Regions from separate parts of the Methylobacterium sp. ARG-1 genome, predicted to be linked through region 2. Evidence: predicted binding sites of a transcription regulator. Region 2 holds the regulator's gene; each other region holds the start of a gene.
What was found. The regulator PhoB, encoded in region 2, activates phosphate uptake and scavenging genes when phosphate is short. The targets are predictions, from matches to a motif close to TGTCATNNANCTGTCAT.
Positions count from the first base shown of each region.

Region 1 (9,408 bases), on a different contig from region 2:
GCGGATCGCGGCCAGAAACTCCTGCCCGATGCCGCCGGCGCCGACGAAGCCCAGCACCGCCGCCCCGCGCACGTTGATCTCGAAGCGCAGCAGCGCGTAGGAGGCGAAGTTCGACAGGACCTGCGGCAGCACGGCGAAGCGCACGGTCTCGATCCAGCTGGCGCCCGAGGCCGACAGGCCCTCGACCGGGCGCATGTCGATATTCTCGACCACCTCGGAGAACAGCTTGCCGAGCGCCCCGGTGGTGTGGACCGCCAGGGCCAGCACGCCGACCATCGGGCCGAGCCCGAAGGCGATGACGAACAGCAGCGCGAACACCACGTCGGGAATCGTGCGGCACACCTCCAGGAAGCGCTTGGCGACGAAGCGCACCGTGGGCGACCGAACCAGGTTGGCGGCGGCCACGAAGCTGAGGGCGAAGCCCGCGAGCCCGCCCAGCAGCGTGCCGAGATAGGCCATCAGCACGGTCTCGCCGAGCAGGGCGAGCCATTTGGGCAGGCCCCAGTACCAGGCGCGCACATCCTCGAGCGGATGCTCGAGACCGACCGGCGGCCAGATCTGCGCGAGATAGGCGGTGAACTTGCCGATATTCTCGGCGAAGACCAGCGGCCGCACCTCGGCGGCGAGGGCCGCGAGCAGCGCCAGCACCGCCACGGCGGCGAAGCTCGCGAGCGTGCGGCGGCGCGCGGCGCCGCTCGCCGCCGCGTACAGGCCGGAGAGGGCGGCTGCCCGCTCCGGCGGCAGGGGTGTCAGGCCGCGCAAGGCGGGGGTCCGATCAGGCTTGCGATCAGGATTTCTTGCGCTGCTCGTCGTTGAACTTCAGCATGTCGATGATCGGCTGGTAATCCTTGAGCGTCACCGGGGTGAGGCTGAGATCCTTGCCGTCGGACAGCTTGTCGAACGCCGCCTTGTCGGCGGTCGGCATGTCGAGGAAAGCCTGGCGGATCTTGGCCTTCAGGTCGTCCGGCAGGCTCGCCAGCACGGCATAGGGGCCCTCGGGCAGGAAGTCGGACTTGAACACCACCCGGAAATCCGACTTCTGCATCGGCGTGCCGTCGGGCTTCTTCAGCATGCCTTTCGTAATCATGCGAGTCACGATCGAGTCGGTCTCGGAGTTCCACAGGTTCGCGGCGGCGTCGACGGTGCCCTGGGTCAGGGCCAGGACGGCATTCTCGTGGCTGCCGGCAAACACCGCCTTGGCGAAATGCTTGTCCACGTCGAAGCCCGCCCGCTTCAGGAAGAAGCGCGGGGCCTGGTTGCCGGAGGTGGAGTTCGGATCGACCAGGGCGAGGTTCTTGCCCTTGAGGTCTTCGACCGTCTTGTACGGGCTGGAGGCCAGCGTGTAGATCACCGAGTAATAGCCCGAGGCGCCGGTCTCGTGCTGCGGGTTCACCATCGGATCGACCTTCACGCCGGTCATCACGGCGCGGGCGAAGGAAGCCGGCCCGTAGAACGCGATGTGGATGTTGCCGGCGCGCTGGCCCTCGATCACCGCGGCGTAGTCGCTGGCGACCCGCAGCTTCACCGGCACGCCGACCGCCTTGCTCAGGTAGTTCGCCAGGGGGGCGTAGCGGTCGTTGGTACCGCTGGCATTCTCCATGGGGATAACCGCCAGGGTCAGCTCGGGATACTTAACCTTCCAGTCCTGGGCGGCGGCCGGCAGGCCGAGGAGGGCGAGCGCCGCGGCGGCGGCGAGGGTGCGTCGGGTGATCATCGTGTGGTCCTCAAGTGGGCGTCGGGCGACGGATCGGCCGGCCGCAGGGCGGCGGCATGCCGGTGGTGAGGCGGTGGCGCTCGCAACGCGGTGCGAACCGGGTGAAGGCCGGGATCAGGAGCGTTTGCGCTGCTCGTCGTTGGCCTTCAGCATGTCCATGACCGGCTGGTAGTCCTTGAGCGTCACCGGGGTGACGCCGAGATCCTTGCCGTCGGAGAGCCGGTCGAACGCCGCCTTGTCGGCCTTGGGCAGATCGACGAAGGCCTGGCGGATCCTGGCCTTCAGGTCGTCGGGCAGGGTGGCCAGCACGGCGTAAGCGTCCCCCGGCAGGGAGCCGGACTTGAACACGATGCGGAAGTCCGACTTCTGCATCGGCTTGCCGGCAGCATCCTTGACGACGCCTTTGGTAAGCATGCGCGTGAGATTGCTGTCCGTCTCGGAGTTCCAGAAGTTCGCCGCCGCATCCACGGTGCCCTGGGTCAGGGCCAGGACGGCGTTCTCGTGGCTCCCGGCATAGACAGCTTTGCCGAAATACGTGTCGACGTCGTAGCCGGCCTGCTTCAGGAAGAAGCGCGGCGCCTGGTTGCCGGAAGTGGAGTTCGGATCGACCAGGGCGAGCTTCTTGCCCTTGAGATCCTCGACCGTCTTGTACGGGCTGGAGGCCAGGGCGTAGATCACCGAATAATAGCCCGCGGTTCCGGTCTCATGCACCGGGCTCACCATCGGCTCGAGCTTCACCCCGGTCATCGCGGCACGGGCGAGCGAGGCCGCCCCGTAGAACGCGATGTGGATGTTGCCGGCGCGCTGGCCCTCGATCACCGCGGCGTAGTCGCTGGCGACCCGCAACTTCACCGGCACGCCGAGCGCCTTGGTCAGGTAAGCGGTCAGAGGCGCGTAACGGTCGGCCGTGCCGCTGGCGTTCTCGGCGGGGATCACCCCCAGGCTCAGCTCGGGATAGCGGTCCTTCCGATCTTGGGCGGCGGCCGGCAGGCCGAGCAGCGTGAGCGCTGCCGCGGCGGCGAGGGTGCGTCGGGTGATCATCGTGTTTGTCTCAGATCCGTATCAGGCGTTGGATCGGCCGACCGCAATCGGCACACCAAGCCAGGCGCTTCCCCGCCCCATCGTTTTTAGCGTTTTGGTCCCGACGCCGCCGGCTCAGGCGCCGATGGCGGCCTCACGGATGGGCTGGACCGGCACGAGACCCGGGAGTCCCGGCATGGCCGCCCGCTGCTCCGCCTCGCGCTCGGCGGAATCGTCCAGCACCTCGCCGGCCTCCAGGCCGTAGAGGCGGCGCGCCACATCCTCGGTCAGGTCGAACGGACCGCCATCGAACACCACCCGGCCGGCAGCAAGGCCGACGAGGCGGTCGCAATAGGCGCGGGCGAGGTCGAGCGAGTGCAGGTTGCACAGGACCGTGATGCCGTAGCGCCGGTTCACCGCGGCCAGCGCGTCCATCACCAGGCGGGTGTTGCGCGGATCCAGGGACGCCACCGGCTCGTCGGCCAGCAGGATCTCCGGCTCCTGCACGAGGGCCCGGGCGATGGCGACGCGCTGCTGCTGCCCGCCCGACAGGCCGTCGGCCCGCTGGCCGGCGAACTCCCCCATGTCGAAGCTCTCGAGGGCGGCGAGCGCCATGGCTCGGTCCTCGTCCGACCACATCCGGAGCAGGGACCGATGGGTCGGCACATGGCTGAGCCGGCCCATCAGGACGTTGTTCATCACGTCCAGCCGGCCGACCAAGTTGAATTGCTGGAAGATCATGGCGCAGCGGGTGCGCCATTCCCGCAGGGCCCGGCCCGTCAGGCCGGTGACATCGCGGCCGTCATAGAGGATGCGGCCCGAGCTTGGGTCGGCAAGCCGGTTGATCAGGCGCAGAAGTGTCGATTTGCCAGCTCCAGACCGGCCGATCACGCCCACGAAGGTCCCGCGTTCGATCTGCAACGAGACACCGTCCACGGCCCGGCGGCCGCCGTACTGACGCGTGAGATCCTCGACGACGAGCATTCATTTCCATCCACTGCGGAATGCGCGCAGATAAACGCCTCTTCGACGACAATTGGATGACGAATACGATCCGATGTACTTAGTCGGCGCATCAAAGCGGCCACTGTGCATAGCGCTGTGCTCTATGTCCCGGACCAGCCCGTGTACCGCTCCAGGAAATCCTCGATCGGGAGCGTGCGGAAATCCGGCAGCGCCCGGCGCAGGCGCTCATGGTCCCAATCCCACCAGGCGAGTCGCTCCAGGCGTTCGGCGATTGCCTCGGGAAAGCGGCGGCGCACCGGCCGGGCCGGGTTGCCGACGACGATCGTGTAGGCCGGCACGTCGCGGGTCACGATCGCCCCCGCGCCGATTACGGCGCCGGTGCCGATGGTGCGGCCGGGCAGCACGACGACCCCGTGGCCGATCCAGACATCGTGGCCGATGGTCACCGGGCTGGACCGGCGGCGCTCGAAGAAAGATTCCTCGTCCACCTCCTCCGGCCAATAGGCATGGGCCCGATAGGTGAAATGCGCCTGGCTCGCGCGCTCCATCGGGTGGTTGCCCGGGTTGATCCGGACGTGGGACGCGATCGAGCAGAACTTGCCGATGGTGGTGTAGATCACCTCGCCGTCCTGGCTGATGTAGGAATAATCGTCGAGGACGGTCTCGGTCAGGCGCGTGCGGGCGCCGACCTCGGTGTAGCGGCCGAGATGGCACTCGGTGACCCGGGCGCTCGGGTCGATCGCGGGCGTGAGGCCCAGATAATGCTCAGCCATGGGCGCCCCCAAAGGGCAGGCGCGCCAGAAGCCGGAACGGCTCGGACCCGTCCTGGGACAGGAGGCACACGGCGTCGATCACCACCGGTTCCGGTCCGGAGGCCGCGTAGGCGTCGGTCAGCCGGCGCAGCCAGGCGGCCCGGTCGGGCTCCGGCAGGGCATCGGTCAGCGTCATGTGGAACCGGAAGGCCTCGAAGACATACGGGTAGCCCCAGCGGGCCAGGAGCGCGCGGCCGCGCGGATCAAGGCGCTCCGGGCGGCGCTTGGCGCGCTCGGCCTCCGAGAGCGGTGCCCGCAGCGGATCGAGGGCGGCGACGCATTCGGCGGCGAGCAGGCCGAGCTCCGGCGGCGGGGCTTCGGGCACCAGGGCGAGGAACGGCCCGAGCGCCGCGACCCGCAGCAGACCGAGCGAAACCGGCGGGTGCCCGGCCGCGAGGTCCCGGGCGGTCGCGAGAAGGTCGGCCTCCTCGGCCGCCGGGGCGAGGCGCATCGGCGCCTTGAGGGTCGCGTGGAACCCGTAGATCCGGGCCCCGGCGGTGACCCCAGCGAAGTCGCCGAGCCCGTCCGGATGCGGGACCGGGGCGCCGGCGACGTTGTCGTAGCCGAGCACGGCATTGCCGAAGGCCGCGAGCCCCGAGCCGGGGGCGGGGAGCCAGTAGAGAGCGTAGCGGCGCGTCATGTCCCGACCTCCGGCTCCCGCGCGGTCACGCCGTCGGCGCGCAGGCGCGGTCGACGCTCGCCCGGCGCGGGCGCACATCCATGGCGTTGCCGCGCCACACGATGGCGCTCTGCACCCAGGCCCCCAGCCAGATCGCCGGGATCAGGGCGTCGCGAACCAGGAAGGCCACCCACATCCGCGGCCCGCGATGCCAGCCCGCGCGGGCCGCGAGCCGGTCTTCGGCGACATAGCACAGCCCGGCGAGGGCGGCAGCGCCCGCGAGCCCGGTCAGGCTGCCGGCCCAGAGGGCGATCAGGAGCGCCGGCAGCAGGACGCCGCTGCCGATCTCCGGGGCGAAGAACAGCGGGAAGGTCACCCGCCGCAGCCGGGCCCAGCGCAGCTGCCGGGCCCAAACCTCCCGGAAGCCGCGGGGCCCGAGCGGCTGCTCGAACGGGCTCGCGACCAGATGGACGCGCTTGCCCGCCGCCCGCACCAGCTTGGTGGCGGCGGCGTCCTCGGCGATCTCGGAGGCCAGCGCCTGCAGGCCGCCCTGGGCCTCCAGGAAGGGCTTGTGCCAGAGCATGCTCTTGCCCTGCGCGAAGCCCAGGCCGAACGCCTCGGCAGCGTATTGCCAGCGCGCCTGCAGCGTATTGAGGAAGGCGCATTCGACCTCGGCCATGAAGCTGCCCGGCCGGGCGCCCGCCGGGGTCGAGCAGACGAGGCCGGTCTCGTCCCGCCAGGCCGCCTGGAGCCGTTGTAGGTAGTCCGGCGGCATGGCCACGTTGGAATCGGCCAGCACGACCCAGTCATGCGCGGCGGCGCGCCAGCCGCGCAGGCAATTGTTGAGCTTCGGATTGTCGCTGATGCGCTCGTCGCCGAGGATCAGCCGGGCCGGCACCTGCGGGTGGTCGGCGATCAGGCGTTGCACCCGCGGCACGATCGGATCGTCGGAATCGGCCACGCAGAAGATCAGCTCGTAGGCCGGATAGGCGAGGCGGAAGCTGCGGGCCAGCATCTCGTCGCTGAACGCCTCGATCCCGTGGAGCGGGCGGACCAGGGAGACGGGGGCGCCGGCCGGGAAGGTGGAGGCGCCGCGGACCTGGCCGATGCGCCGGCCCGCGATCGCGATGCTGGCGATCTGGACGAGGGCCAGGATCGCGCCGAGGGACAAAGCCGACACCGTGGGGTCAATCATGCGGATCCCTCGTGTACGCTCGTGATCGGCCTGGCTCGCCGGCGAGCGCGCGTCGCATCAACGACTTAGAGCCGCACCCAGTCCGAGCGCGGCTCTAGCGGCCGGACCGCGTCAGTCGTGTGACAGAGCGCCCATCAGAACCGGAGGGTGAAATTGCCCTTGACGGCCTGGTCCTGGGCGCGGGCGCCGACCTGGCCGGTATAGGCCACGCCCAGTCTGGCGTTGGGCGCCACCGCCAGGTCGAGCCCGGCGCCGGCCACCAGCGCGTCCCAGTCGATCGGGACGCCCGCGCTCAGGAAGGAAGGCCCGCTGCCGAAGCTCAGCAGAGCCGTCGGCACCACGTCCCCGAACGCCCGCCGGTAGCCCAGCTGCCCGTGCGCCGTCACCGGAAGCCCGAAGCCCAGATCCAGGCTGGTCTGCGCCCGCACCCCCGCCGTCACCGCGCCGAGGTCGTAGTCGCGCGCGTAGCTCACCAGCGCCGCCGCGCCCCCGGTCTCCGCGAACCCGTCGCGCCGGATGCCGATATACGCCCCGCCCACGAACGGCTCGATAGACGAGGCCGCCACCGCCGGCCCGTCCTTCGAGGCCCCGGCAGAGGCCGCGCCGAACGCGAACCGGTAGCCGATCTCGCCGAAACCCTGGACGGTATGGCCGCCGCCATGGCCGGTCGGGCTGTCCGACAGGCCGTAGAGCACGCTGCGCCGGGTGCGGGTGTCGGTATCGGCGTAGAGGGCGCCCAGCCGCACCGAGACCGGGCCGAACGCGTAGCCGCCGTAGACGCCGCCGAAGCCGCTCTTGAGCGTCGCGCTCTCCGCCCGGGCACCGCCGCCCAGCCGGCCGGCGCTGTCGAGGTTGGTCTCGGTGTAGCCGCCGACCAGGCCGAACCGGACCCCGCTCGGCAGCCGGATGTCGGCGCCGAGCGCGAAGCCGGCGATCTGCCGGTCGAGGTCGAAGGCGTTGCCGCCCCCGCCCGCCGTGCCGAACGCGCCGAAGCCCTGGCCCCAGAGGCCGAACACCTGCGAATCGAGGGCGCGCACCGGGACATGGGCCACCGGCGGCGCCCGGCCCGGCAGGTCGGCGGTGTAGGCCGCCGGCACGGTGCCGTAATCCAGGCCCTGGGCGTCGCTCCCCCGGCGCAGGCGGTCGAGTACCGCCTCGCGCACGAAGAACGCGGTCTCGTAGGCGGCCGAGACCGTGCTGGCATGGATGTCGCCGGAGAGCGCCCGGAAGCCGTCGGCGGCCTCCTCCGTGGTGAAGGCCAGGGCGGCGTCATAGGCCCGGCCGGCGCCGGCCGCCTGGATCGCGTCGGCGGCGGCGATGCCGTTGCGGCCGGTGGCGCCGGCGGCGAGCGGCACGTCGTTGCGGGTGAGGGTCAGGTCGACCGCGTTGGGGCGGTAGCGCAGGCCCGGGGACAGGAAGGCGAGGTTGGCGGTGACCCCGTCGAACCGGCCGGAGACGCCGCCGGCGGCGGTGAGGATCGCGTAGGTGGTGCGCGGGTTGTAGGCGCCCGAGGCCGCCTGCACCTGCACGGTGCCGCCGGCCAGCGTCGCGGTGCCGCCGGCGGCGATCTTGTCGGCCTGTCCGGCGGCGTTGGCCTCGACCCGGTAGGTCGAGCCCGGGGCGAAGGCGGCCGCGCCGGCGACGGTGAGCGTGCCGATCGAGTTGCCCGGCGACACCGTGCCGCCCGACAGCGCGTTGACGCCCCCGACGCTGCCCGAGCCGCCCAGCAGGCCGCCGGCATTGACCGAGACGGTGCCCGCGATCGTGCCGTTGGCGTAGAGCGCGCCGCCATTGCCGATGCCGACATCGATGCCGAGGCGGTCGGTGGCGTCCATGCGCAGGGTGCCGGTGACGTTCCCGAAATAGCCGGCGGCGGCGTAGAGGTCGATGCGGCTCCAGTAGCTCAGCGGGGTGCCGTAGAAGGCGGCCAGCGCGTTGGTCTCGGTGTTGACGACGACCTGGTTGATCGTGTCGGTCGCGAGCTGGCCGTAGAGGCCGCCCTGGGGGGCGAGGGTGCGGGCGGCCGCGGTCGATCCGCCGTAGAGCGGGGCCAGCAGGATCGAGGCGTCGGGCCCGCCCGCGGGGGCGGCCTCGCGCGGGGCCTGGGCGAAGGACAGGGTCGGCAGGCCGTAGGTCAGGCGGGCCCGGTAGGCGGCCTGGTTGGCGGCGGAGGGGATGTAGGGGTTGCCCGTGATATTGGGCGCCCCGGCCGCGCAGGCCGCGACGGTGTTGCCGCACTGGGCGGCGAGGTAGGCCTGGATCTGGCCCTGGGCCTGGACGAACTGGTTGGGCAGGTTGAGCGCGACGCCGGTCACCGCGGCGTTGTTGATATAGGCCGGGTTGGTGAAGGCCTGGGCGAGGCCGTAGGCCGACAGGGCCCGGCTGCCGATGACGTCGAGCGGGTAGTGGACGCCGAGGACGATGCGGCTCTCGCCGTACTCGGAGGCGCGCAGCAGCAGGCTCTGATATTGCTGCGGCACCAGCATCGCGAGCAGGTAGCCGCTGGTGAACGCGTAGGTGGTGTGGCCGCTCGGGAAGGACGGGTTCGTGGCGATGCCGTTGAGCGCCGTCGGATCGAACGCGTTGAACCGCTTGGGCGCGACCTGGACGGGGCGCGAGGACCCGTAGACGTCCTGGCCAGGTTGGGTGTTGTTCACTCCGTAGGCGAGATCGTAGACGCTGTTGGTGGTGTTGGGCAGGCCGTTATAGGTCGGCAGCGTGTAGCCTGCCGGCGCGACCGCGGGCACCGCCGCGTAATTGGCCGGGGTCACGCTCGGATTGTTGGCCGCGCCGTTGGCGAAGTAGTTCTTGGCGACGCCCAGGTTGTTGCCCGTGAACGTGTTGGCATTGACCAGCAGGTTGGCCACGCTGCCGAGTGCGCCGCCGGCGCCCTGGGCGACCCCGCGCTGGTAGATCGGCCCGAGCTGCGTGCCGAGACCGCCGACGAGCTGCTGCGGGACGATGCCGTTGATCGGCGTCTGACGGGGCAAGCCGCCGCCGATATTCGCGGCGACGCCGTAGGTGCCCAGCCCGACCGAGGACAGGTTGTTGCTGGCCGACGCGAGGAGGTTCTTGTCGCTGA
Region 1 is NZ_LHCD01000028.1:90,363-99,770, forward strand. It holds gene phnE (phosphonate ABC transporter, permease protein PhnE) at 1-762, opposite strand, end outside; gene phnD (phosphonate ABC transporter substrate-binding protein) at 788-1,714, opposite strand; gene phnD (phosphonate ABC transporter substrate-binding protein) at 1,829-2,755, opposite strand; gene phnC (phosphonate ABC transporter ATP-binding protein) at 2,870-3,718, opposite strand; gene AKJ13_RS22175 (chloramphenicol acetyltransferase) at 3,841-4,473, opposite strand; gene AKJ13_RS22180 (DUF1045 domain-containing protein) at 4,466-5,152, opposite strand; gene AKJ13_RS22185 (ceramide glucosyltransferase) at 5,178-6,326, opposite strand; gene AKJ13_RS33140 (autotransporter domain-containing protein) at 6,461-9,408, opposite strand, start outside.
Region 1: the regulator PhoB is predicted to act here: its motif matches at 3,764-3,780, upstream of phnC (phosphonate ABC transporter ATP-binding protein).

Region 2 (9,408 bases):
ATTCCTGGGCGCCATCCGCTGCGAATCGCGGAAACCGTCGCCCGGTCACCAGGTCCGAATGTCGCGCTGGTCCTTCGCGTCGCTGTCCGGCGCCGGCGACATGCCGGTCGCGACCAGCGCGGCCCAGAGCGTGGCCGCCAGCGTGGTCGTGAGCGTGACGGCAAGGCTGACGAGAAGAGGCGAGTTCATGGCTGCGCTGTCATCAGATCAAAACGGGCGCGCCGGACCCCGAAGAGCGGCGCGCCAGAGTTGAGGGTCTGGCCTTGGGGAAGCCGAGACTGTTGTAATCTGCGATGTCGTGGGCGGAAACTGATTTAGTTGGTTTCTAACGCGTGTATTGTCAGATGTGTCTGAGCAGCAACAAAACACCGATGCCGATCGACAGGCCGGCTTCGATCCGCCCGGACGTGCCGGGTCGGCTCCCTCGGACGGGCCGGACTGCGTTTTTTTCGCCCCTGCCCCTGTGATGCGGCGCGCCCGGGCGCTACAGCCGGGCATCATGCTCGAAGGTCTGCCGCCCCACCGCCCGACTCACATCCTGCGCCTCACGACCGACGAGCGATCGGCCCGGGCGATGACGGATCTGCTGGGCGAGATGTTCGATCCTACCGAGACCGCCGTCGCGGCGTTCGAGGACGAGGATGGCCGCACCTGGCGGCTGGAGGCCTATTTCGCCGACGCGCCGGACGAGGACTACGTCCGCGACCTGATCCGCCCGGTGATCGGGGACGAGGCCGATATAGCCGAGTTCCGCACCATCGATCAGCAGGATTGGGTCCGCACCTCTTTGGAGGGGCTGAAGCCGGTCCGTGCCGGCCGCTTCCTCGTGCACGGCTCGCATGACCGCGACGCCGTGCGCGGCAATGACCTGCCGATCGAGATCGAGGCTGCCCTGGCCTTCGGCACCGGCCATCACGGCACGACCCTCGGTTGCCTGCGGGCGCTGGTCTCGGAGTTGAAGCGGCGGCGCCCGACGCATGTCCTGGACGTGGGCACCGGGACCGGGATCCTGGCCTTCGCGGCCGCCAAGGCGTTGCGGCAGCCGGTGGTGGCCGGCGACCTCGACGGCGAGGCGGTGCGCACCGCCCGGGAGAACGCCCGTCTCAACGGACTGGGGCCCTACCTCAAGCTCTACGAGGGGCCCGGGGTGCGCCACCGGCTCGCGGACCGGCCGCGGCACTTCGACCTCGTCTTCGCCAACATTCTGGCTCGTCCCCTGCGGCGGCTGGCCCCGACTCTGTCCCGCGTGGTCGCCCCTGCGGGCGTGCTGGTGCTCTCCGGGCTGATCGAACGCGACGTGCCCGGCGTGCTCTCGGCCTATCGCCACCAGGGTTTCCACCTCGTGCGCCACGGCTTGATCGAGGGCTGGGTCGCCCTGGTGCTGGCGCGGGGCGGTGCGGCGAAGCGGCCGCGCCGCTGAACCGGCGACCGGCCCGCGCATTGCCCGGGCATGAGCCAGACGCTGCACCACGATCCCCCTGCCGATCCCATCACCGAGGGCGCGTATGCACGCGCCCGGGGCCGGCCCAAGGATGCCTGTCCCTATCCGGCGAACTCGCCCGCCCGCATCGCTTGGCTCGAAGGCTATGACGGCGTCCCGAGCGGCCGTGCCCGGGACCTGCCGTCGGCGAACGCCTGACCGGCGGCCGCTCTATCGTGCGGTTCGGAGCGTCCCCGCTCGGGTCGCATCCTCCTGTGCCGTCTCGACGTCCGGGCTCGCCGCCGCGTCCGCTTGCGCGACCGGAGCGCCCAACGCGGCCATCAGCACGCGCAGGCCCTCCACCCATTCCTCGGCCTCGGCCAGCGAGCCGAAACCGTCGCGCCGGATCACCGTATCGGGCTCGATCGTGGTGATGGCGTCGAAGAGGCCGTCGGGTCTGTCGCTGATCCGGTAGAAGACGCGGCGTGGCATGAGCGGGAGATAGGGCAAAGAACTGGCGTGATAAGATTGCGCACGACACTAAACCATAGGTTACAGCGTCGGGCTGCGTTCAGCGAAGAGGTTCAGCGAAGGAATTGTCGGTGTCCGGGGGCCCTGGTGCCGAACTGAACAGCGCGCTCCCGGATCCCCCGCGGTTGCGACCAGGGACCACCCGGCGATAGGCTCCCCCGATGACAGAGCCATGTCCGCCCCGACCCCGTTTCCAGACCTTCGACGATCCGAGCCACCGCAAGGGGGCGGAGCGGATCGAGGCGCTGCGCGCGGCCCTGCGCGAGAGCGCGCTGGACGGCTTCGTCGTACCCCGGGCCGATGAGCACCAATCCGAATACGTGCCGGCCGACGCAGAGCGGCTCGCTTGGCTCACCGGCTTCACGGGCTCGGCCGGAACCGCGGTGGTGCTGATGGAGTCGACGGCGCTGATCGTCGACGGCCGCTACACCCTGCAGGCGCCCGAGCAGGTCGATACCGGCGTGATCACCGTGGTGCCGCTGGCCGAATCAACCGCGGAAGCCTGGATCGCCGACAACCTGAAGCGCGATCAGGTGCTCGGCTACGACCCCTGGCTGCACACCTCGGATGGGGTTGCACGCCTGGAACGGGCGGCGGTGAAGGCCGGCGGTTCGGTGCGGGCGGTGCCGAACCTGGTCGATGCCGTCTGGGCCGGGCGCCCGAAGCCGCCCGCCGGGCCGGTGGTCACCCATCCCGAGGCCTTCGCGGGCGAGAGCGTCGCCGGGAAACTCACGCGGGTGCGCGCGGCTCTGGCCGAGGGCGGCTGCGACGCCCTGGTGATCTCGGACCCGCACAATCTCGCATGGGCGTTCAACTTGCGCGGCTCCGATGTCGGCCACACGCCGCTGGCGCTCGGCTACGCGATCCTGCCGCGTGAGGGACGAGCGCGGCTGTTCCTGTCCTCACCCAAGGTCGATCCGGCGCTGCGGACGGCCCTGGCGCCGGTGGCCGAGATCCTGTCGCGCGCCGATCTCGATGACGGGCTCGGCTCGTTCAGCGGCGTGCGCGTCCGGGTCGATTCCGCCACGGGCGCCGTCGCCCTGAAGGAGAAGATCGAGGCCGCGGGTGGGACCGCCGATATCGGCAAGGACCCGATCACCGGCATGAAGGCGGTCAAGAACGCCGCCGAGATCGCCGGCACCCGGGCCGCCCATACCCGCGACGGCACGAGCGTCGTGCGCTTCCTGGCCTGGCTCGACGGCGCCGCCGAAGCCGGGGGAGTGAGCGAGATCGCCGCGGTGGAGGCCCTGGAGGATTTCCGCGCGGCCGGCGGCGACCTGCGCGACGTGTCGTTCCCGACGATCTCGGGTTCCGGCCCGAACGGGGCAATCGTCCATTATCGGGTGACCCGCGCCAGCGACCGGATCGTGCGGCTGGGCGAGCTGTTCCTGATCGATTCCGGGGCGCAATACCCGGACGGCACCACCGACATCACCCGCACGGTCGCGGTCGGCGAGCCCACCGAGGCGATGCGCGATCGGTTCACCCGGGTGCTGAAGGGCCACATCGCCATCGCCCGGGCGGTCTTCCCGAAAGGCACCACCGGCGCCCAGATCGACGCCTTCGCCCGCGCACCGCTCTGGCAGGCGGGGCTCGATTTCGACCATGGCACCGGCCACGGCGTCGGCTCGTTCCTGTCGGTGCACGAGGGCCCGCAGCGCATCGCCAAGACCGGGACCGTCGCCCTGGAACCCGGCATGATCCTGTCGAACGAGCCCGGCTACTACGCGCCCGGCGCCTACGGAATCCGGATCGAGAACCTCGTCCTGGTCGAGCCGCGCGCCATCCCGGGCGGCGAGCGCCCGATGCTCGGCTTCGAGACCCTGACGCTCGCCCCCTACGACCGGCGGCTGATCCGCCCGGACCTTCTCGCACCGGAGGAGCGGGCCTGGATCGACGCCTATCACGCCCGGGTGCGCGACACCCTCGCGCCGCTCCTCGACGCCGAAACCCGCGGCTGGCTGGACCGCGCCACCGCTCCGCTGGCGGCTTGAGGAGTGGGGAGTCGCTCCGGGCGCCCTCAGGTCGGCGAAGGGAGGCGGACAGAGTGAAAGGAGTTCCGAGTCGGCCTTTGTTCGTTCACTCCAATGGCTGATCGGCCAGGATTGCAGAAGGTGGCCGATATGCCCCGAAGGTCTTCCGATCTCGCCGAAATCGCCAAGATGGCCGCCAACGCGTCCTTCGGCAGCCCCCTGGTGCAAGCGGTCCGCCTCGGCGACATGGAAGGGGCCGATGGCGATGATGTCCGGCGCGTGCAGCTGATCGTCTCAGACGACGCTATTCAGCAGCTCGACGGTGACAAACTGCTCGATGCCGGATTGGCTATCCGCAAAGTCCTGCAGAAGGCCGGCGAGACGCTGCGCGTGGTCGACGAGTATGCCGAGCAGCGTGAGCTCGACGAACGTGGCGCTCATTAATCCGGAGCATCTGTTCAGCCGGGCGGATGCGCTTCTTCTCCAAACCGGCCGCGGCTCATTGCGGCAGGCTGACCTACGCCGCACCTTCTCCAACGCTTATCATAGCCTGTTTCACGCGATCCTGACGGCCGCGGCCGATGAGGCCGTTGGAAGGACGCAGCGGAACGATCCATTCTGGACGCTGACCTATCGTTCCATATCTCACCAACGATTGAAGACTGTGTGCAACGATCTTCAGGCGGCGACACGCAAGCCGAAGATCAGGCGCTATGAGCCGCCCGGCGGATCTGGTGGTCATATCGTCACGATTGCCGGTGCCGTTTCAGAATTGCAGGACCGGCGGCACGCCGCCGACTAAGATCCGTCCCTCTCCTTCCTGCCAACCGATGACCGATGCGCAGGCGGCGCTTCAGACGGCCCGGTCGGAGGTCAACCGACTGGCTCACCTGGAAGCGGATCAGCGACGAGCCTTCCTCTACCTCCTCCTGTTCGAGCCCCGCTGAGCGACCCCAGCGGTGTCATGGTGTCGGCGTCACGGCGCCGGGCTGGGGACAGGATCGTGACACCCGCGTTATAAGGGCCGGCGCCGGTCCCGCGGACCCCCGTGTGAAACCACGACCGCCCCGCGCGCGAAGGGACAATATGATCCGCCGCCTCGCCTTCCTGGTCCTGATGCTCGCCGCGAGCCTGTCGGCCCCGTCGGCCCAGGGTTTCCGCACGCCGCCCGATCTCGTGCGGGCGAGCCTGGTCGCCGAGCCCGTCGCGGTGGCGGGCGCGCAGCCGTTCACCCTGGCGGTGCGGATGCAGGTGAAGCCGGGCTGGCACGTCTACTGGCGCAATCCGGGCGATTCTGGTCTGCCGCCCGAGGTGACCTGGACCTTGCCGGCGGGCTTCAACGCCGGTGCGATCCGGTGGCCGGCGCCGGAGCGCATCGCGATCGCGACGCTGATGAATTACGGCTACGAGGGCGAGGTCACCTTACTCGTGCCGGTCACGCCGCCGCCGAGCCTCGACCCGGCGGATCCGGTGCGGATCCAGGCCAAGCTGACCTACCTGGTCTGCGAGACCGAATGCGTTCCGGGCTCCGCCGACCTCGCCCTGACCCTGCCGGTGGGCGAGCCTCGGCCCGATGCCGATCAGGCCGCCCTGTTCGCGCGGGCCCGGACCGCCCTGCCCGCTCCGGCGCTCTGGCCGCTGCGCTTGTCCAGCCAGGGCGACACCCTGCAGCTCGATTTCGCCGCGGCGGGTCTCAAGCCGGAGACCATCAAGAGCGCGTCCTTCTTCCCCTATTCCGAGACCGCGATCGACAATGCCGCCGCGCAGGTGATGACCGTCGACGAGGCCGGCCTGCATCTCACCCTGGCCCGGAGCAGCCCCGCCGAGCCGGCGCCCGCCGCCCTGCCCGGCGTGCTGACCGTCGAGGAGGCGACCGGTGCCGGCACGCACCGGCTTGCCTTCGCGTATGGCGACGAGCCGGTGCTGCCGGCCCCGACGGCGGCGCCAGAGACCCCGGCCGCGCCGCCCGCAGCCCCCGCCTTCGACGTGCCGACGCTGGTGAGCGCGGTCGGGCTCGCTTTCCTCGGCGGCCTGATCCTCAACCTGATGCCCTGCGTCTTCCCGGTCCTGTCCATCAAGGTGCTGGGCCTCGTGCGGCACGCCGGCGAGAGCGCCGCCCGCGTCCGGCTGCACGGCCTTGCCTACACGGCGGGTGTGCTCGTGAGCTTCCTCGGCTTGGCCGGCCTGTTGCTCGCCCTCAAGGGCGGCGGGGCGGCGATCGGCTGGGGTTTCCAGCTGCAATCGCCGGCGGTGGTCGCCGGCCTCGCCTATCTGCTGCTTGCGATGGGCCTAAGCCTGTCGGGGGTGGTCCATCTCGGCGGGCGGCTCGCCGGACTCGGCGACGGCCTCGCCCGGCGCTCGGGGCTCAGCGGCTCGTTCTTCACCGGCGTGCTGGCGACCCTGGTGGCGACCCCCTGCACGGCGCCGTTCATGGGCTCGGCGGTGGGCTTCGCGCTGACCCAGAGCGCGGGCGTCGCCCTCGCGGTGTTCGCGAGCCTCGGGCTCGGCCTCGCCCTGCCGTTCCTGCTGCTCACCCTGTGGCCGCCGGCCCTGCGGGGGTTGCCGCGTCCGGGCGCCTGGATGGAGACACTGAAGCAGGTTCTGGCCTTCCCGGTCTACGCCACGGTGGCGTGGCTGGTCTGGGTCCTGGCGCAGCAGGTCGGGCCGCAGGGGCTGCTCGCCGGGCTGATCGGCCTCGTGCTGGTGGGCTTCGCCGCCTGGGCCTGGGAGCACGGGCGCGCGGCGACGCCGCGATTCGGGCGGATCGCCCAGGGGCTCGCGGTGCTCACGATCCTGGCGGTCGCAGGCCTGACGCTCAGCCTCGACCGCGAGCGGGCGGCCCCCGCCGCCCAGGCTGCCGCCGACGGTGTCCAGCCGTTCACCCAGGCTCGTCTGGATTCCCTGGTGAACGAGCGCCGCCCGGTCTTCGTGAACATGACCGCCGCCTGGTGCATCACCTGCGCTGTCAACGAGACGACCTCGCTCTCGACCCAGGCGGTGCGGGCAGCGATGGCGGATCGGGGCGTCACCTACCTGAAGGGCGACTGGACCAACCAGAACCCGGAGATCACGCGCCTGCTGGAGAAGCACGGGCGCAGCGGCGTGCCGCTGTATCTGCTCTACACCGGGACGGGGGAACCCCAGGTGCTGCCGCAGATCCTCACCGAGGGGACGGTGCTGGCGGCGCTGGAAACGGTGCCGGCCTCAGCGAACAAGAGCGCGGCGCTGGCCCGCTGACCGGACAGGCGGTCTAGGCTTCCAGCGAGAACGTCTCGTCGAAGGCGTAGCCCGACCCCCGCACCGTGCGGATCGGATCGGCCTGCCGGGGCGCGTTGAGCGCCTTGCGCAGGCGCCCGACATGCACGTCGACGGTGCGCTCGTCGATATAGACGTCGTGGCCCCAGACCCCGTCGAGGAGCTGCTCGCGGGAGAAGACCCGGCCGGGGGCCAGCATCAGGAATTCGAGCAGGCGGAACTCGGTAGGGCCGAGATGGAGCTCCTCGCCGGCGCGGCGGACCCGATGACCGGTGCGGTCGAGCTCGATATCGCCAGCCGCCAGCCGGTCGGCGACATGGGCGGGCTTGGCCCGGCGCAACAGGGCCCGCACTCGGGCCAGCAGTTCCGGAACCGAGAACGGCTTGACGATGTAGTCGTCTGCGCCCGTGCCGAGGCCGCGAACCCGGTCGCCCTCCTCGCCGCGGGCGGTGAGCATGATCACCGGCAGCCGCTCGGTCTCGCGCCGGGCCCGGATGCGGCGGCACAGCTCGATCCCCGAGAGGCCCGGCAGCATCCAGTCGAGCAGCACCAGATCCGGGGTGCGCTCGGCCAGGAGCAGTTCTGCGTCGTCGCCACGCGTCGCCGAATCGACCAGGAAGCCCTCGGCTTCCAGGTTGTAGCGCAGCAGGGTGGTCAGGGCCTCCTCGTCCTCGACGATCAGGACTTGCATGCTCACGTTCGTTAACCTGTTCCGTACTCGGTACCGGCCGGCGCGCCCGCGCCGGGGGACCCGGACGCGCCGATGGTGCGGCAGAGGCCGCCATCCCTCAAGCCGCAGGCCGCCACAATCGGGCGTTGCCCCACAGGGCAGCGTGCGGATCGGGCCGGCCGCACCGCGACCCGCCTGTTACGGGGCCGTGGCGGCGGGGCCGACCGTTGCGTAGTTCGACGCGTCGTTCTTCGGCCGCTCGCCCGCCAGGGTCTCACCGGTGGCGAGGTAGTGGATCGTCTCGGCGATGTTGGTGGTGTGGTCGCCGATGCGCTCGACATTCTTGGCGCAGAACAGCAGGTGCGTGCAGAACGAGATGTTGCGCGGATCTTCCATCATGTAGGTCAGGAGTTCGCGAAACAGCGAATTGTACAGCGCATCGATCTCGCCGTCGCGCTCCCAGACGTCGTAGGCGGCCTTCACGTCGCGGCTCGCGTAGGCGTCGAGGATGTCCTTGAGCTGCGCCTCGGCGAGGTCGCTCATGTGCCGCACGCCGAGCACGATCTTCTGCGCCGGCGCCTGATCGGAAATCGCCACGACGCGCTTGGCGACGTTCTTGGCAAGGTCGCCGATCCGCTCCAGGTCGCCCGAGACGCGGATCGCCGAGATGGTCTCGCGCAGGTCGATCGCCAGGGGCTGCCGCCGGGCAATGAGCAGCACGGCCCGCTCCTCGATGTCGCGCTGGAGCGCGTCGAGACGCTTGTCGGCGACGATCACCGCCTGGGCGAGCGTATCGTCCCGGCGGACCAGGGCGTCGGTCGCCTCGGCGGCCATCTTCTCGGCCACGCCGCCCATCTCGGAGATGGAGCGACGCAGGTCATCGAGGTCGGTGTCGTAGGAGCTGACGATATGGCCGGGCATGGTGGATCCTTCGATGGCGTCCCGCAAACCTTGATCCGCGAGGTCTGGCGGAAACCCGCCGCTGCGGTCACGGGCGCCGGGGCGCGTGCCCCGGTGCCCAGTCCCTTGCATTGTCTAGAACAGGCTGCGGAGCGGTGAGGACCGGCATCCCGAGCCGAGCTCGGGACCAGAGCAACCGGACCGTGCCGATGCTCCCCGACCGAACAGCCTGTTCCGGAGTCGCGCCGGCGCTTGTTGCGCTTGGGCGCGGCCCCTAGTCTTTAGAGCGGTGCTCTTTTTTCGCCGAAGCCGTATTCGACTTTACGGAAAGCGGTGAATATCCCGTTTGGCGTCGTCGCATCCCGGAGGTGACCGTCCGCCCTCCGGGGTTTTGGTTCAGCCGAACCGGCCGGTGATGTAATCCTGCGTGCGCTGCTCGACCGGGTTCATGAACATGCGGTTCGTGGGTCCAAATTCGATCAGCTCGCCGAGATACATGAAAGCGGTGAACTGCGAGATGCGCGCCGCCTGCTGCATGTTGTGGGTGACGATCACGATGGTGAACTCGTCGCGCAACTGCTCGATCAGCTCCTCGATCCGGCCGGTGGAGATCGGGTCGAGGGCCGAGGTGGGCTCGTCGAACAGGATCACCTCCGGGC
Region 2 is NZ_LHCD01000005.1:66,480-75,887, reverse strand. It holds gene AKJ13_RS32575 (hypothetical protein) at 1-2, opposite strand, end outside; gene AKJ13_RS32215 (hypothetical protein) at 46-189, opposite strand; gene AKJ13_RS07690 (50S ribosomal protein L11 methyltransferase) at 500-1,420, shown strand; gene AKJ13_RS07685 (Rmf/CrpP family protein) at 1,451-1,639, shown strand; gene AKJ13_RS07680 (hypothetical protein) at 1,652-1,912, opposite strand; gene AKJ13_RS07675 (aminopeptidase P family protein) at 2,113-3,945, shown strand; gene AKJ13_RS07670 (hypothetical protein) at 4,066-4,368, shown strand; gene AKJ13_RS31310 (hypothetical protein) at 4,340-4,726, shown strand; gene AKJ13_RS07665 (protein-disulfide reductase DsbD domain-containing protein) at 5,011-7,161, shown strand; gene phoB (phosphate regulon transcriptional regulator PhoB) at 7,175-7,870, opposite strand; gene phoU (phosphate signaling complex protein PhoU) at 8,048-8,770, opposite strand; gene pstB (phosphate ABC transporter ATP-binding protein PstB) at 9,146-9,408, opposite strand, start outside.

Region 3 (9,408 bases), on a different contig from region 2:
AGTAGCGCGTCCCCGTCGCGTTCAGCACGTTGGCCCGGAACGTCGTCCGGCGCCCGTCGATCACGGTGGCGTAGCGCAGGCCGAGATCGAGCCGCGCCCAGCCCGGCAGCGCCTGGGTGTTGGCGAGGTCGATGTATTGCCGCCCAGTATAGATGACCGCCCCGTCGACGGTCAGGCCTGGCAGCCCGGGCAGGTCCCATTCGGCGCCGAGATTGAGCTGCACGTCCGGCACCCCGATCGGCACGTGGCCGAGATTGGCGGCGGTGGCGGTCCGGGTCACGACGCCGTCGAGCAGGCTGAGCCCGCCCAGCACCCGCAGTTCCGGGGTGATCTCGCCGTAGACGCTGAACTCGAGCCCGCTGATCCGCTGCTCGCCGGTCTGGGCGAAGCTCCGGGTGACGGGGTTCGCCTCGCCGTTCGGCCTGGTGATCCGGAAGGCGCTGACCGTCGCGCCGATCCGGCCGAGATCGAGCTTCACGCCGGCCTCGACCTGGTGCGCCATGTAGGGTGCCAGGATCGCGCCGGCATTGCTTGCCGCCAGCGGGGCGACATCGCCGCGGCTCAAGCCTTCGATAGAGTTCGCGTAGAGCGACACGGCGTCCCAGGGCCGGACTACCAGGCCGACCACCGGGGTGGTCGCGCTTTTGTCGTAGGCGGAACTCAGCGTGCCGGCATTGGCCAGGTAATTGTGCGCCTCGACCCGCTGCCGGCGCACGCCCACCGTCAGCAGGACGTGCTCGTCGAGGGCCGACAGGGTGTCGGCCACCGAGACGCCCGACAGCGTGCTGTCGGACAGGCGCGGCCGCCCGGCACTGATCGGCGGGGGGATGTAGGCGGCCAGACGCGGCGCATAGATGTTCGACAGATAGGCGCCGCGACCGGCGGGGAATTGGCGGGCCGTATCCTCGTTGTAGGCCGAGGCCTGCACGACGAGCGCGTGGTGGATGGCACCGGTGTCAAACCGGGCCCGGGTGCCGCCATCGACGGTCGAGCGGGCGATCCCCATCGCGTAGAATTGCGGCGTGCTGGTCGTATCGCCGCGGGCATTGAGGATCGTCGGCGCGGACTGAAAGTAGCGCTGGACCTCCGTCCGCGCGCCGCCGGCATCGGCGAACAGCGTGACCGCGTCGGTGAGGTCGTATTCCAGCCGCAGCAGGGCGCCGCGGTCGTCGATATCGGAATACTCCCAGCGCTGGGTCAGGTTGAGGCGGCCGTCCGGCGCCCGTGGGACCGGCACGCCGGCCCTGAGCTGGAACGGGCGCAGGGGCGCGTCGAAGCGGTCGTTCTGCGCCAGCAGGGAGAGCCAGCCCCGGAAACGGTCACCCTGGTAATCGAGGGCGAGCGCCCCGACGCCGGTCATCTCGGATTGGCGCGCGAACGGCGTGTCGCCGCCATGCAGGCTGCCGACGACGCGCGCGCCCCATTCCCGGCCCGGTCCGAAGCGGCGCGCGACGTCGAGCTGGCCGCCGCCCGTGGCGACCGAGCCGTAATCCAGGCTGAAGCGGGTCAGGTCCTCGCCGGCGCGCTTGGGGACGACGTTGACAACGCCGCCGACCGCGCCGTTCGGCGAGACGCCGGAGAGTGCCGCGGACGGGTCCTTCAGCACCTCGATCCGCTCGGCATAGTCGGTGAAGACACGAAAGCTCGGCGCGACGCCGTAGATGCCGTCGAACGCGATCTCGCCGCTCGTTCCCTCGCTGGATGGGAAGCCGCGGATGGAGAAGGAATCGAACGGCGCCCCGGTGGTCTGGGTGGCGCGCACCGACGGGTCGCGGCTTAGGGCCTCGGACACGGTGCGGGCCTGCTGATCGCGCACGAACGTGTCGGTGTAGCTGGTGATGCTGAACGGCGATTTCTTCGCCTCGGTGTTGCCGAGCAGGCCGACGCGCCCGCCCTGCGCGACCTGACCGCCGGCATAGGCCGGCACGATCCCGCGCGCCGCGCCGGTGCTCTCCACCGAGAGCTCTTCGAGCTGGATGGTCGATCCGGGGCGGCCATCCTCGGCCCGTGCCGTACCGGCGGTGACCAGGATCAGGACACCGGCGCTCAGGATCGCAGGGGGGCCGCGAAACAGCGGCACGCACCGGCCCGAACGCATCATACCCATGGGAAACGACTCGCTGTCTCGGCGCCGAGCCGATCACGGGCGGCGTTTCATCCCGCGTGAAGCAAGTCAACGATAAACTGTAAACAAATCGTGCTTTTGCGTTGTAATAATTATATTTCCAAAGCCAAAAACAGAGACTACAACTAGATACGAATGGCCAATCTTGCGGAATCACACGACAGTCCAATGCTTTTACTGAACGACATGATGAGACTCATCGCCAGCGCCCGTCGAAGTCTGAGCATTGCATCCTCGCCCCCGCACCCAGCGGTGCAAAGTGGGATCGGGCGTGCGACGCGCCAAAGAAGTCTTCATGCCTTTCCGGCCAGCGTCATGCTGCCCGGCCTTTCGCCCGAGCCGGTCCGCTTCGCCCCGGGGAGACATAGATGCGTCCGTATCCACCCAAGCCCGCGCGCCCGGCCGGGATCCTGATCCTCGCCGCATTCTGGGCTTGCGCACTCCCGTCCGCCGGCGCGCGGGCCGACCAGCCCTCGGCCAAGCTGTGCCAGGACGCGACCTCGACGCCCGAGACCCAGACCTGTCTGCACCAGGCGCTGGAAGCCGCCGACGCGAAGCTCAATGCGGCTTACAGGAAGGCTCTGTCGATCATCGACCAGGACGACCGCCCGCAGGACGCGAAGGCGGTCTGGAAGGCTCAGTTCGCAACGGCCCAGCGCGCCTGGATCGCCTTCCGGGACGCCGATTGCGGCGATCTCACCTTCAGCGAGTGGAACAATGGTAGCGGCACCACCGGCGCGCTGTATGCCTGCCAATACGACAAGACCGTCCAGCGGACCGAGGATATCCTGAGCCGGTACCCACTCGATTGAGGCGCCGTTCCTGCCCGCGAGCCGGAATGACGGCGCGGACGTTTCGGGGTTCGCGCGACGCCCGCTCCGTCCGGGCAACCGCCCTCGCGCTGAGACACCGGGTGATGCGTTTGGTCCGACCCTTGAATACGCGGAGCCGCCGCGCTTGCGAGGGACCCGGATGATCGTCGACCTGAACTGCGACATGGGCGAGGGGTTTGGCGTCTATCGCCTGGGCGACGATGCTGGGATGCTGGCGATCGCCAGCTCGGCCAACATCGCCTGCGGGTTCCACGCCGGCGATCCGCTGGTCATGCACGAGACCCTGACGCTTGCCGCCCAGGCCGGCGTCCAGGCGGGGGCGCATCCGGGCTTCCTCGATCTCTGGGGCTTCGGGCGGCGCCCGATCCACGGTGAGCGCCCGGCCGATGTCGAGAAGGCCGTGCTCTACCAGGTCGGCGCGCTCCTGGCGCTCGCGCAGGATGCCGGCTGCCCGGTGCGGCACGTGAAGACCCACGGGGCGCTGGGCAACATCGCCAATGAGGACGCGGATCTCGCCCTGGCGGTGGCCCGGGCAATTCGCACCCTCGACCGCGACTTGATCTTCGTGGTGATGCCCGGCCTCGAGACCGAGCGGGCGGGCGAGCGGCTCGGCCTGCCTCTGGCCCGGGAGATCTACGCCGACCGCGCCTATGCCGATACCGGCAACCTAGTGTCGCGCAAGCTGCCGGGGGCGGTGCTGCACGATCCCGTGGAGGCGGCCGAGCGCGTCGTGCGGATGCTCGCGGACGGCGCGATTCTTTGCCTGTCCGGGCGGCGCATCCCGGCCCGGATCGACAGCATCTGCGTCCACGGCGACACCCACGGGGCCGTCACGATGGCCGCGCAGCTGCGCGCCGACCTCGCAGACCGGGGGATCGCGGTCAGGCCCATGGCCGAGGTGATCGGCGCCTGAGCGCATGGATTCCCGAGCCGGTTTCGGCCGTGATCCCGGGCGATGTCATGCAAACGTCGCAGATGGGCCAGAAAGCCACTCGCTGCTTGCAAGGCTGAGAGGGGCTCCATGGATTTCCACCGTCGCTTCACGGTTCTGATGTGCACCCCCGCCTTCGATCCGGACGACCTGGAGGGCGCGCGCGTCGCCCAGATCGTGGCGGCGGTGGAGAATCGCGGCTTCGAGGTGGTGCGGGCGCGGCGCGTCGAGGACGCGGCCATCGCGGTGCAGACCGATGCCGCCATCGGCTGCATGGTGGTCGATTGGGGCAAGCGCGGCCTCGACGGCAAGGCCGCCGCGCTCATCGACATGATGCGCAAGCGCGGCCTGGAGATGCCGATCGTCATCATGGTCCGCCGCAAGCGGCTGGAGGACATCCCGGTCGAGCTCCTGGACTTCATCGACGGCTATATCTTCCTGGCGGAAGAGACCCCCGAATTCATCGCCCGCGGACTGGTCAGCCGGGTGACGCAATATGCCGAGACCCTCAAGACGCCGTTCTTCGGCGCCCTCGTGGACTATGCCGAGAAGGGCAACCAGCTCTGGACCTGCCCGGGCCATAACGGCGGCATCTTCTACAACCGCTCGCCGATCGGCCGGATCTTCGTCGAGCATCTCGGCGAGGCGATCTTCCGCGACGACCTCGACAATTCGGTGCTCGATCTGGGCGACCTGCTGACCCACGAGGGTCCGGCCCTCAAGGCCCAGAAGGAGGCCGCCCGGATCTTCGGGGCGGAAAAGACCTACTTCGTCCTCAACGGCACCTCGGCCTCCAACAAGATCGTGCTGTCCTCGCTGGTGGCCGAGGACGACCTCGTCCTGTTCGACCGCAACAACCACAAGGCGGCCCATCACGGCGCCCTGTTCCTGGGCGGCGGCATCCCGATCTTCCTGGAGACCGACCGGAACGCCTTCGGGCTGATCGGCCCGATCTATCACGAGGCCCTGGACGAGACCCGGATCCGGGAGAAGATCCGGAGCAATCCGCTGGTGACCGATCCCGAGGCCTGGCGCCGGGAGCGGCCGTTCCGGGTCGCGGTGATCGAGCAATGCACCTATGACGGCACGATCTACGATGCGCAGGAGATCCTGGAGAAGATCGGCCACCTCTGCGACTACATCCTGTTCGACGAGGCTTGGGCGGGCTTCATGAAGTTCCACCCGCTCTTCGCCCGCCGCTTTGCCATGGGGCTCACCGGGCTCGACGAGACCTCGCCGGGCATCGTCGCCACGCAATCGACCCACAAGCAGCTCGCGAGCTTCTCCCAGGCGTCGCAGATCCACACCCGCGACGGCCATATCCGCGGCCAGACCCGTCGCGTGGAGCACAAGCGCCTCAACGAGAGCTTCCTGGTCCACGCCTCGACCTCGCCGTTCTACCCGCTCTTCGCCTCCCTCGATGTCGGCGCCCAGATGATGAAGGGCCGCTCGGGCATGATCCTGTGGGACGACACGATCCGGCTCGGGATCGAGTGGCGCAAGAAGGTCCGGGCGATCCGGCGGGAATTCGAGGAGAACGAGGCCGATCCGCTGCGGCGCTGGTTCTTCGACCCGTTCGTCCCCGACCGGGTGACCGGCCCGGACGGCGCCGAGATCGCCTGGGAGCGGGTGCCCACCGACGCGCTCGCATCCGAGCCGCGCTACTGGGAGCTCACCCCGGGGGCGGCCTGGCACGGCTTCAGCCACGTGGCGCCGGGCTACGCGATCACCGACCCGAACAAGCTGACGGTGCTCACCCCGGGCTTCGACCGGGCCACGGGGGCCTATGCCGATCACGGCGTGCCGGCCCCGATCGTCGCGCAGTACCTGCGCGAGAACCGGATCGTGGCCGAGAAGAACGATCTGAACTCGCTGCTCTTCCTGCTGACGCCCGGCGTCGAATCCTCCAAGGCCGGGACCCTGATCTCGGGGCTGGTCGCCTTCAAGCGGCTCCACGACGACAACGTGCCGCTCGAGGAGGCGATGCCGGAATTCGTCAACCGCCGGCCCAACCGCTATCGCGGGGTGCGCCTGCGCGACCTCTGCGCCGAGTTCCACGCCTTCCACCGGGAGGCCGGCACCTCCGCGCTCCAGCGGCGGCAATTCGCCCCCGAGCACCTGCCCGAGATGGTGATGGCGCCCAAGAAGGCCGCCCAGATGCTGACCCGCAACAAGGTCGACTACGTGCCGATCGCCGAGGCCGAGGGGCGCATCGCCACGACCCTGATGCTGGTCTACCCGCCGGGCATCGGCACCGTGCTGCCGGGCGAGCGCCTGGATGACCGCGCCAAGCCGATGCTCGACTATTTCAAGATGTTCGAGGCCTCCGCCAACCTGTTCCCGGGCTTCGAGGCCGAGATCCAGGGCGTCTACCGCGAGGTCGATCCGGACGGGCGGATCCGCTTCCACACCTACGTCGTGCGGGACGGCGCCTGATGGAGATCGAGCCCGAGGCGGGCGCCCCGGTCCCGGTGCGTCCGAGCCCGGACATCATTATCCGCGCCTCCTCGGACGCGGATGTCGAGGCCATGGTGGCGATCTACGAACATCATATCGGCAAGGGCGTCGGCAACGTCGCCGATTTCGACGACGAGGCGCGCCTGCTGCCCGACGACCTGAAGCGGCGGCGCAAGACCATGCGCAAGAAGCGCCTGCCCCACCTCGTCGCCGAGCGCGGCGGCCAGGTGGCGGGCTACGCCTACGCGGTGCCGTTCCGGAAGCGCCCGGCCTATCGCTACACCCTCAAGCACTCGATCTACGTGCATCCCGACCACCTCCATGCCGGGATCGGGCGCCGCCTCCTGCCGGCGCTGATCGAGGCCTGCGCGGCCGGCGGCTACCGGCAGATGATCGGCTACATCGACGCCGAGAACCAAGCCTCCCTGCGCCTCCACGAGACCTGCGGCTTCGTCCGCGTCGGCTACCTGAAGGCGGTGGGCTTCAAATACGGGCGCTGGTCGGACAGCGTGATGGTGCAGCGGGCCCTGGGCACCGGCTCCGAGGACCAGCCGGGGGCGTAGAAGTGCGGCCCGGGCCGCCCGACCCCTTGCCCTTGCCCTTGCCCTTGCCTGTGACCGTCACCGACGGTCGTAGCGTCGGCGGAGTTCGGCGGTGCGCTCCACGGTATGGGCGATGAGGCAGGCCGACATCGCCGGGCCGGCTCCCGTGCCGCTCCCCCATTCGGAGACGGTGAGATCCCCGCAATCGGCGTCGCGGAAACGCAGCCAGGCCTGCTGCGCCTGTTTGAGACGCGCGCGCCATGTCCGGCCTTCGGCGTCGTCGCCGATCGACGCCAGGGCCCGGGCATAGGTCGCGTTGAGGTCCTTGTCGGCAACCTGCTGAGCGGCCTCCAGGCAATACGCGATCCCGGAGCTGACGGCCTCGGCGCAGAGCGCATCGACCTGGCCGGTCGCCTTCCCGTAGGCCTTGGATAGGCTGCGGGCCGCGCCCTCGCCGTGGCGGTTCATGCAGGCCGTCGGCTCGTCCGTGTCGCAGGTCCCGGACGCAAGCGCAGGCGGGGCCGCCACGGCCGGCGGAGCGACGCTCACGGTCGCGATGACACCGGCACACGCCCCCAGAAGGGCGCCGAGAACGCGCTTGCTCATGACGACGTCCAACCAGACTTTGCGGGGGATCCTGCGCCTGGGCGCATCCGGCCGGGGCGATCGTACGGATCGGCGGCGCCGCGCTCAGGGTGATGATCGGGATCGCGGGCTGTGCCGTTCGATCGCCGCGTTGATCGCAGGACGATTCGTGGTGCGATCGACGCGGCGATACAGGAACTCAATAGTAGCGACCCGGGATGAAACGGGTGCGGGTCGCGTTCCAGTGTCCCCTCATGTAGCCGACCGGCCGATTGGTGGCGTGACAGGCCGGGATCCACCGCGTGCCGTGATAGCAGAGCTTGCCGTAGCGGCTGAGCCAGGCGACGTTGGTCACAGCGGTCTGGCCGCCGGTCGCGAGGCCTGCATCCATGGGGATGGCGGGCCCGGCATAGGCGGAGCCCATGCAAGCCGCCGACAGCATTCCAGCAACGATGAGTGATTTCATGATTGGCGCCTTTGCCAGATAACGAGCGGACTCGTTTCGTTGACAGTAGATCCGGCGGCCAATCCGTTGAAATCAGTAAGCCGCCGCGGAATGACATACCGCTGCCGGCTCAGGTCTTAGGTGTGTCAGAGCACGTCGGTTGTGCGCGAAAAACAGGCGCCCCGCCGCCCTCCCGAACCACGCGGAGACGGCGCGTTCCGGTGCGTCGGTTTGGAGGGGGTTTCCGCGGTGGCCGGGCCTCACGCCGAGCCCGCATCCGGGTCGGCGGCGCGCGCTCAGTGCCTCTCCGCCGGAGCGTCGGGCCGGGCGGTGGCGACGAGGTCGACATCGACCCCGACCTCGAGGGCGACCCATTGCCCGGAGGCCCAGGCGCCCTGGCCGACACCGAACGCGGTGCGGACGAGGCCGACATGCCCGGTGGCGTGCGCCCGGTCGCCGTCGAGCGACAGGTGGAAGGGCAGCGTCAGCGGGCGTTTCGTACCCCGGATCGTCAGGTCGCCGACGGCCTCGTAGTCGCCCCCGCCCTTGTCGACGAAGCGGCTCGCCTCGAAGCGCGCGTGGCTGGCGCTCGCCACGTCGAACCAGTCCTTCTGGGGCAGGGCCGTGTCGCGCTGGGTATCGCCGGTGCGGGCGCTGGCCAGATCGACCAGCACCGTGGCGCGGCCCGCCTCGGGCTTGGCGGGGTCGAACTCCACCCGGGCTTCGAAGCGCTCGAAGCGTCCGGAGAACGGGGTCCCGACCTGCACGCCCGAGAACCGGATCGCGCTCCGGGCCGGATCAACCGCCCACGGGGCGGATAGCGCGGGGGAGACGGCACCCGACAAGGCGGCCGACAGGCACAGGGCGAGGCGCAGGCGGCGCGGCATCATCGGGGCGATTCCAGGGCGTCGGGGAGCCCCGCCGGGCGGCGGCCGGGCAGCATCCGCCCCAGCACGCCGTCCCGCAGGATGAGATGGTGGCGCAGCGCCGCCGCCACGTGCAGCACCAGCAGCGCTGTGAGGATCCAGGCGCCGTAGGCGTGAAGCGCCTTGAGCAGCCCCTCCGCGCCCGCGGGATCGGTCAGGAGCGGCGCGAGCGGCAGGTGCGGCCAGGGCACGAGCCCGTACAGCACCGTCGGGATGTTGAACGGCGAGAGCGAGACCACGGCCCAGCCGGTCAGCGGCAGCCCGATGAGGAGCCCGTACAGGAGGGCGTGGGCCGCCCCCGCCGCCCGGCGCTCCCGGGCCGGCATGGCCGCCGGATAGGGCGGCGGCCGGTGAGCCAGCCGCCAGGCGAGGCGCAGCCCGGTCAGGACCAGCACGGTGATCCCGACCGACTTGTGCCACTGGTAGAGCGGGAACAGGCGCATCGGCGCCAGCCCGGCATGGGTCATGGTCAGTCCCATGCCGATCAGGGCGAGCACACCCAGCGCGCTCGCCCAGTGCAGCAGGATGGCCACCGCGGAGTAGCGCCGCGCCGATGCGTCGGGT
Region 3 is NZ_LHCD01000024.1:80,623-90,030, reverse strand. It holds gene AKJ13_RS20485 (TonB-dependent siderophore receptor) at 1-2,107, opposite strand, end outside; gene AKJ13_RS20480 (lysozyme inhibitor LprI family protein) at 2,494-2,937, shown strand; gene AKJ13_RS20475 (5-oxoprolinase subunit PxpA) at 3,098-3,871, shown strand; gene AKJ13_RS20470 (Orn/Lys/Arg decarboxylase N-terminal domain-containing protein) at 3,980-6,325, shown strand; gene AKJ13_RS20465 (GNAT family N-acetyltransferase) at 6,325-6,909, shown strand; gene AKJ13_RS20460 (lysozyme inhibitor LprI family protein) at 6,967-7,494, opposite strand; gene AKJ13_RS20455 (hypothetical protein) at 7,673-7,939, opposite strand; gene AKJ13_RS20450 (YceI family protein) at 8,215-8,805, opposite strand; gene AKJ13_RS20445 (cytochrome b) at 8,805-9,408, opposite strand, start outside.
Region 3: the regulator PhoB is predicted to act here: its motif matches at 3,915-3,931, upstream of AKJ13_RS20470 (Orn/Lys/Arg decarboxylase N-terminal domain-containing protein).